DNA from 2 places in the Vibrio sp. 2033 genome. Region 1 is predicted to be linked to the other one. Evidence: predicted binding sites of a transcription regulator. Region 1 holds the regulator's gene; the other holds the start of a gene.

Region 1 (4,390 bases):
ATATGATACCAATATCCGATTGGCTACGTAACTCACGAGTAAGCATCAGGCCGTCTTCACCAGGCAGGTTAATATCCAGCATGATCAGGTCTACATCGCCCGCTTGCAAAACTTCACGCATTTCCGCGCCACTCTCTGCTTCGCTGACTTGGTAGCCCTCATTTTGGAAATATCCCGCAAGCTTACTACGAGTTACAACATCATCTTCTACGACTAATACGTGATAGCTCATTTACACCACTTTTCTGTCTTCTTATTATCCAAGACGTATTCTATTCATAACTAGTAACATTTCTAGTCATAGATACATTAAAACGCAAGATTTAGCGTTTTTATTGATTCAAAACAAGCTTACCCACTGCTATTAATAAACGGTCATTTTTGACCATAAAACATAACAATTATAGTTACTGCTATTCATTTTAATTGATTACACTTAGGGGATATCCCTAATTGACTTTGTGATGCATGACTTGAAGCATCATTCAGGAGCCCAAAATGCAAGAAGTGAAAGCTTTTAATGAAAAACGCGCTGAAATTTACTGGTGGTTTTCGAGCTTGTTCGCAAAAGAACTAACAGAGAAAGAATTGGAAGCCTATCACAGTGTTGAAATTCGCAGTTTTCTCGCAGGCTTAGGTGAAAATGAGTCGCTGAAACCAGCCGTTGATAGCCTAGTTGATGCGCTGAATCGGTTACAAGATCGTGAAGATGCACAACTAGAGCTTGCAGCTGACTTTTGTGAACTGTTTTTGAAGACAGAAAAATACGGCGCTCTTCCTTACGCATCCATGTACATTGGTGAATCAGGTTTACTGAATGACAAGCCAGCTGAGGAAATGGAAAAGTTGATGGCTGAATTTGGCGTTCAAGTAGACGAAAACCTAAAGGAACCTGCGGATCACTTAGCCGTTGAGCTCGACTTTCTCGGGAACATGATTATCCGCTCAAACGAGCTTGAACAAGAAAAACACATGGAAGAAGCCTTCGTTAAACAAAACGACTTTATCCAGCAACAATTGATGTCTTGGTTACCTCAGTTTTCAGACAAATGTAAACAATTCGACGAATTTGGATTTTACTCGAGTGTCGCGAAACTATTAGTTGCATTTTGTAAACTAGACAGCGCCTACCTTCTTGGTGAATAATTGCCGCCTATTTTTAGGGAGCCTGCCTATCGGGCTTCCTGTATGCCGAAAGTGACCAATTGTAAGTAACTTGGGTATAATATTCGTTTGCCTTAACTTAGCGCAAAGACGCTTGGTTATTTAGCAGTCAAAATGTGACTTCAAATACACAAATCTCGTGCTGAAAACATTGCTAGTCAGTCCACATAGGGCTAAAATGTGAGCGCAAACGATTAAATATGATTTATATGTAAACCGCTGAAATATAGCGGTTTTTGTGTTTTCTTAACAGGTTGATGGCAATTTCTCATCAGATAGAAAAAAGATAAAATTCATCGACCGATGCTGCTACGCACCCTTTTGTCGCACTTGGATCAACCGCTGCCGAGACACTTAGCGCCAATTTTATATTGCTAGGTGTGAAACCATTAGAGCATCAGGTACATCCAATACGACATATTTCAGTAGCTCGATACAGGACACCATTTATGGCCACGATAAAAGACGTTGCTCGCTTAGCCGGCGTTTCCACTACGACAGTTTCGCACGTTATCAATAAAACGCGTTTCGTTGCAGAAGCAACGCAAGAAAAAGTAATGAAAGCCGTTGACGAGCTGAATTACGCGCCAAGTGCCGTTGCACGCAGCCTAAAATGCAACTCAACTCGTACGATTGGCATGTTAGTAACTCAATCAACTAACCTATTTTTCTCAGAAGTGATTGATGGCGTTGAGAGCTACTGTTACCGCCAAGGCTATACTCTGATTTTATGTAACACAGGCGGGATTTACGAAAAACAACGCGATTACATTCGTATGCTGGCTGAAAAGCGCGTTGATGGCATCCTAGTGATGTGTTCTGACTTAACCGAAGAACTAAAAGAGATGCTTGACCGTCATGCGGACATTCCTAAAGTGGTCATGGATTGGGGCCCAGAGAGCTCGCAAGCAGACAAAATCATGGATAACTCAGAAGAAGGTGGCTACATTGCGACCAAACATCTGATTGACAATGGTCATACGGATATCGCTTGTCTAAGCGGTCATTTTGAAAAGCTTGCTTGCCAAGAGCGCATTGCAGGTTTCCGTCGCGCAATGAGCGAAGCGAACCTAGCTGTAAATGAAGACTGGATCCTTGAAGGTAACTTTGAATGTGATACGGCCGTATTAGTTGCAGATAAAATTACCGCAATGGACAAGCGCCCGACGGCGGTATTCTGTTTTAACGACACAATGGCTCTCGGCCTAATGAGCCGCTTGCAACAAAACGGGATCAAAATTCCTGAAGATATTTCAGTGATCGGCTACGACAACATCGAGCTTGCAGAATACTTCTCTCCACCGCTAACGACTATCCACCAACCTAAACGTCGTGTTGGTAAAAATGCATTCGAAATTCTACTTGAGCGTATCAAAGATAAAGAACACGAAAAACGAATTTTCGAAATGCAACCTGAGCTTGTAATTCGAAATACTGTGAAAAAAATGAACTAAATTTCACTGTATTTAACACGGTTAAATAAGCGCTCTACAGGGGCGCTTATTTTTTTGGAAAAATTAAGCATTCTCTAATACTTCACACCACTCTAATAACAATTGACTAACGTTAACTCCCTGTTTTATATAAATGTAATATATATTAAGAACTCCTTTTCAAAGGCCAATTTGCACCTTTCCATATGCAAAATAGAGCATTCAATCTATCATTTTTATTGAACCGAAATCACACTTTTAACGCTAAACCGTGATGTTAATTCAATATAAGAAGTATGCTCATTGTGTCACGCACAGGGCAAACCATTCGAAAGAGTGGGACGCAAAGCCTCCGGCCTGAACCATATTACGATATGGAAGGTAGCGGGGTTACCGATGGCAAGTGTGTAAGCAATGACTTTACTCTGTAATGACATTGTTTTTACGCATGTTTGCTACTCTCTCGGACCTGACTTTTGGTGGCGTAATATTAATTACACCGAGATAACAAAACATGGATAAACCGATACTCAAAGACTCTATGAAGCTATTTGAGGCACTTGGTAATATCAAGTCGCGCTCAATGTTTGGTGGCTTCGGACTATTCGCTGATGAAACAATGTTTGCACTAGTGGTAAACAATCAGCTTCATATCAGAGCAGACCAAAAAACTTCATCTGACTTCGAGAAACAAGGGCTAAAGCCTTACGTTTATAAAAAACGTGGCTTTCCAGTCGTTACAAAGTACTACGCTATTTCCAGCGATTTATGGGAATCAAGCGAACGCTTAATCGAAGTAGCGAATCAATCATTGAAAAAGGCAAAGCTTGAGAAAGAACAGCAAGCAAGTACAAAGCCTAACCGTTTGAAAGATTTGCCTAACTTACGACTGGCTACCGAGCGCATGCTAAAAAAAGCCGGCATCGAATCCGTAGAGAAGCTTGAAGAGGAAGGTGCGCTTAACGCCTATAAAGCGATAAGAGATACGCACTCTGCAACCGTCAACATTGAGTTGCTATGGGCACTAGAAGGTGCTATCAACGGCACTCATTGGAGTGTGGTACCTCAAGCTCGCCGAGATGAGTTGATGAACGGCCTCCAATAAAAGTCGGCCTAAAAACTATCTTGTAAAACCGCAGTCTAATCTGCGGTTTTTTTGTGAAATTTTTTCGGTTTTCCTACTGTCTTATTACATATATCCCAAATTGGAATCAAAATTATGAATAAGAAACTGATATTAGGTCTCATCCTACTAGCGGCTATCGTCTTTTTAGGTATTAACTTTGGCCAGTATTTAACCTTAGAGAATGCAAAAGCCCAACAAGAAGCACTAACTACATACATCGATCAGAATTTTGTATTCTCGGCTGCGATTTACTTTTTTACCTACATTGCAATTACCGCTTTTTCTATCCCAGGAGCGGCAGTAGTCACCTTACTTGGTGCAGCCTTATTTGGTTTTTGGACAAGCTTGCTACTGGTTTCTTTCGCTAGCACTATGGGGGCAACACTGGCCTTCTTGAGCAGCCGATACTTATTGCGTGACTGGGTACAAAACAAATTCGGAAATAAACTCAACGCAATTAATCAAGGTGTCGAAAAAGACGGAGCTTTTTATCTATTTTCCTTGCGTCTAATCCCTGTATTCCCTTTCTTTCTAATCAACTTACTGATGGGCTTAACGCCGATGTCTGTAGGTAGATTTTATCTCACTAGCCAAATAGGTATGCTGCCAGGCACAGCCGTATATCTGAATGCAGGTACTCAATTAGCAACAATTGAAAGCCTATCGG
Region 2 (4,390 bases), on a different contig from region 1:
TGCGCTGAATTCAGTGAGCAGCGTTGTGTCGAATTTGATCAACTATGGTCAAGAGGGCATTGCGTTTTTATTCGGTAATTTGGCGACAGGGGGCTTCACCTTTGCGATCAATGTTCTGGGTATCATCGTTTTCTTTTCCTCTCTTATCTCAGGTCTTTATCACATTGGTGTGATGCCAAAAATCATTAACTTTATCGGTGGTGGTATTCAAAAGCTGCTGGGTATCGGTCGTGCTGAGTCTTTGTCTGCTACGGCGAATATCTTTGTTGGCACTATTGAAGCTCCATTGATGGTAAAGCCTTACCTAAAACACATGACTGACTCGCAGTTCTTTGCAGTTATGACAGGCGGTTTAGCGTCAGTTGCTGGCGGAACGTTGGTTGGTTACGCATCACTGGGTGTCGACCTCAACTATCTTATTGCTGCTGCATTTATGTCGGCACCTGCCGGCTTGTTGATGGCAAAAATTTTAATGCCAGAAGATACGGATAAAGCAGCAGATATCGACATTAGCCAAGTTGAAATTCCACGTGCAACCAACGTAGTAGAAGCATTAGCCGATGGTGCCATGGCGGGTGTACGCATTGCTGTATCGGTCGGTGGTACGTTACTGGCGTTTATTAGTGTCATTGCAATGCTAAACGGCATGTTAGGCTGGATAGGTGATCTTATTGGGACACCATTAAGTTTTGAGCTCATCCTAGGTTTTGTGTTTGCGCCAGTCGCTTGGTTGTTGGGTATCCCATGGCAAGAAGCAACCACAGCAGGCTCGCTGATTGGTAACAAGATTGTGGTGAATGAGTTCGTCGCTTTCATCCAGCTTGCAGAAGTGAAGTCTCAACTTAGTGAACACTCACAAGCAATCGTGACGTTTGCTTTGTGTGGCTTTGCAAACATCTCAAGCATGGCGATGCTGATTGGTGGGTTGGGCTCATTGGTACCAGAAAAGCGTGCATTTGTTTCTAAGCATGGTTTCCGTGCGATTATCGCTGGTGTCATGGCGAACTTAATGAGCGCTTCGATTGCGGGCGTGATTTTAAGTCTGTAATTGAAATAGATATCAACAATTAGCAAAAAGGCTCCTTGCGGAGCCTTTTTCGTATCTTAAGTTTTACGTTATTTGTCTGTGTGGAACTGTTCGCAAGCGAGCATCGTGTTCTCAATTAAACTTGCGACGGTCATTGGGCCAACGCCACCAGGAACAGGAGTAATAAAGCTCGCACTTTCACGTGCTTTGTCGTATTCCACGTCGCCAACTAGTTTGCCTGAATCAAGACGGTTAATACCGACATCGACCACCACTGCGCCTTTTTTAATCCACTCACCAGGGATGAAGTTAGGCTTACCAACCGCCACCACGACAACGTCAGCTTGACGCACATGACTCTCTAGGTCTTTGGTAAAACGGTGACATGTTGTTGTTGTGCAGCCCGCAAGCAGCAGCTCAAGTGTCATTGGACGACCAACAATGTTTGATGCACCAACCACAACCGCATGTTTACCACGTAGCTCAATGTTGTAACGGTCGAGTAGGGTAATTATGCCCTTTGGCGTGCAAGAGCGAAGCTTTGGAATACGCTGCGCAAGACGACCAACGTTGTAAGGATGGAAGCCATCCACGTCCTTCTCTGGGTGAATGCGCTCTAAAACATGTGTTGTGTCTATGCCCGCAGGAAGGGGTAATTGCACTAGAATGCCGTCAATTTCATCATCGTTGTTTAATTCATCAATCAGAGCTAGTAACTCTTCTTCTGAGCTAGACGCAGGAAGGTCAAAAGACTTAGAAACAAACCCAACTTCTTCACATGCGCGGCGTTTGCTACCGACATAAACCTGAGAAGCAGGATCTTCACCAACTAGAACCACTGCTAAACCAGGAGCACGTAGCCCAGCTTCAACACGTGCTTTAACACGTGCAGCCACTTCAGATCGAACAGTTTGGGAAATGAGAGTTCCGTCTATATTTTGAGCAGTCATGACTTTCCTTATAAATTAAGAAGGCAGATTATCTGCGGCGCATTGTCGCAGAATTTCTTATCAACATCCATAAGCAAACGTTTGCTTTGTGGTGTTTTTGAACATTAAGCGTTTTAATGGACTTTTTTTAGGCATTCAGATCAGAATGTTATGAAAACCCGTTGATTTACCCGTTTGAACTCGTATAATCCTGTCCCTGTAGCGCGCCCTTAGCTCAGCTGGATAGAGCACGTCCCTTCTAAGGATGTGGTCATTGGTTCGAATCCAATAGGGCGTGCCATTTATTCAAAAGCCCCGATAACTCTTTGAGTTGTCGGGGCTTTGTCGTTTTTAGGTTTTTGGCTGTAATTGCCACTCTATCTACAACTTTTGAATGGCATTCTAGCCATTGCAATTTCTAGCAATCTGGATAGCCACCAACAAAAAAGCGCTGGTTAACCAGCGCTTTTGCATTTATTAAGGGAATTACATCTTTTTAAAGATGATGGAGGTGTTGATGCCGCCAAAGGCGAAGTTGTTACTCATCAAATATTTCACGTCCAGCTCTCGACCTTGTCCAGCGATGTAGTCTAAATCGCCACATTGCTCGTCGAGGTTTTCTAGGTTGAGCGTTGGGTTAAACCAACCTGTGTGCATCATTTCTAAACCTAGCCACGCTTCAATCGCGCCACAGGCGCCTAGTGTGTGGCCAAAGTAGCTCTTGAGTGAACTGATTGGCACTTTGCCCAGAGCATTCGCTGTTGCGTTGCTTTCCGCAATATCGCCGCGGTCGGTGGCAGTGCCGTGAGCAGATACATAGTCGATCTTCTCAGAAGGAATGCCCGCGTTTTGCAAAGCCATTTCCATACAGATTTGCATGGTTTCCATCTGTGGTTGAGTGACGTGTGCGGCATCGCAGTTGCTGGCAAAACCGATGATTTCTGCATAGATTTTCGCGCCACGAGCGACGGCGTGTTCGTACTCTTCCAGAACCAGTGTTCCCGCACCTTCACCAATCACCAAACCATCGCGATCGGAGTCATAAGGTCTTGGTGTGCTTTTCGGGTCTTCATTCTTTAGACTGGTGGCAAAAAGGGTATCGAAGACAGCAGATTCCGTTGGGCACAATTCTTCAGCGCCACCAGCAACCATCACCGTTTGGTAGCCGTGTTTGATCGCTTCGTAGGCATAGCCGATTGCTTGGCTGCCAGAAGTACATGCACTGCTGGTTGGGATCACTCGGCCTTTCAAACCGAAAAATAGACCAACGTTCACTGCTGTGGTATGCGGCATCATCTGCACGTAAGTCGTTGCGGTGATCGCTTTGGTGGTTTTCTCATTCAACATGACACCAAATGCGCCGATTGCGTCAGTACTGCCTGTTGATGAGCCGTATGCGATACCCGTTTGACCATTGGTGAGTACGTCATGACCAATCAAACCTGCTTGGCTTAGTGCGTTTTCTGTTGCGACGGTCGCCAATTTGGAAACACGCCCCATGCCGCGTACTTGCTTGCGCTTGTAGTGCTTTGGCAGTTCAAAACCTAAAATTGGTGCCGCGAGCTTGGTGTTCAAACCATCATACTGTTCGTAAGAAGGCATGTATTGCGTCGCGTTCTGGCAGTCACGCAGTTTTGGTTCGACAGATTGCCAATCGTTACCAAACGCAGTCACGCCTGACATTCCGGTTACAACAACTCGACGGCTCATACTAGGCCTCCGTTTACCGAAATGACTTGGCGAGTTACATAGCCTGCGATGTCAGACATAAGGTAACTGACTAAACCAGCAACTTCTTCTGGCTCTCCCATGCGGCGCAAAGGAATTTGCGGCATCGCATGTTCTTTCACGTGTTCGTCTACCATGCCTGTGTCGATAAGTCCCGGTGCAACGCAGTTGACGGTGATTTTGCGTTTTGCCAGTTCAAGCGCGAGTGATTTTGTTGCACCAATTACGCCCGCTTTCGCTGCGCTGTAGTTAGTTTGACCACGATTCCCCATTAGGCCAGAGACTGATGCAAGCGTAACAATTCGGCCGCCTTTGCGCTTTTGCACCATTGGCATAACACAAGGGTGAAGAACGTTGTAGAAGCTGTCTAAGTTGGTATGAATCACACCATCCCATTCTTCTTCGGTCATCGCAGGGAAAGCGGTATCTTTTGTGATGCCAGCGTTGTTCACGACGCCATAGTAAGCGCCGTGTTCGGCGATATCGGCTTCGAGCTTCTCACGACAATCTGCACGGTCACTGATGTCGAATTGGATAAGACGACCGCTACCACCATGCTGTTCGATGGTGTTTAGGGTGTCTTGCGCGCCTTGTTGATCGCCCATGTAATGGACAATGACTTGGAAACCATCTTTGGCTAATTGAACGGCAATGGCTTTACCGATGCCTTTGCTGGCACCTGTAACGAGGACTTGTCGGGTCATTG

What was found. The regulator PurR, encoded in region 1, represses purine synthesis genes. The targets are predictions, from matches to a motif close to TNANGNAAACGTTTNCNTNA.
Region 2: a site for PurR is predicted at 2,047-2,066, ahead of folD (bifunctional methylenetetrahydrofolate dehydrogenase/methenyltetrahydrofolate cyclohydrolase FolD). Genes of this name have one in related genera too.

Annotation. Positions count from the first base shown of each region.
Region 1 is NZ_JAWOVC010000001.1:651,847-656,236, forward strand. Features, by position in the region: gene torR (two-component system response regulator TorR) at 1-232, opposite strand, end outside; gene torD (molecular chaperone TorD) at 499-1,146, shown strand; gene purR (HTH-type transcriptional repressor PurR) at 1,614-2,618, shown strand; cyclic di-GMP riboswitch class I at 2,906-2,995, shown strand; gene R7P74_RS02935 (TfoX/Sxy family DNA transformation protein) at 3,112-3,702, shown strand; gene R7P74_RS02940 (TVP38/TMEM64 family protein) at 3,817-4,390, shown strand, end outside.
Region 2 is NZ_JAWOVC010000013.1:85,505-89,894, forward strand. Features, by position in the region: gene R7P74_RS16595 (NupC/NupG family nucleoside CNT transporter) at 1-1,048, shown strand, start outside; gene folD (bifunctional methylenetetrahydrofolate dehydrogenase/methenyltetrahydrofolate cyclohydrolase FolD) at 1,117-1,977, opposite strand; tRNA gene R7P74_RS16605 (tRNA-Arg) at 2,181-2,257, shown strand; gene R7P74_RS16610 (beta-ketoacyl-ACP synthase) at 2,443-3,666, opposite strand; gene fabG (3-oxoacyl-ACP reductase FabG) at 3,663-4,388, opposite strand; gene R7P74_RS16620 (hotdog family protein) at 4,385-4,390, opposite strand, start outside.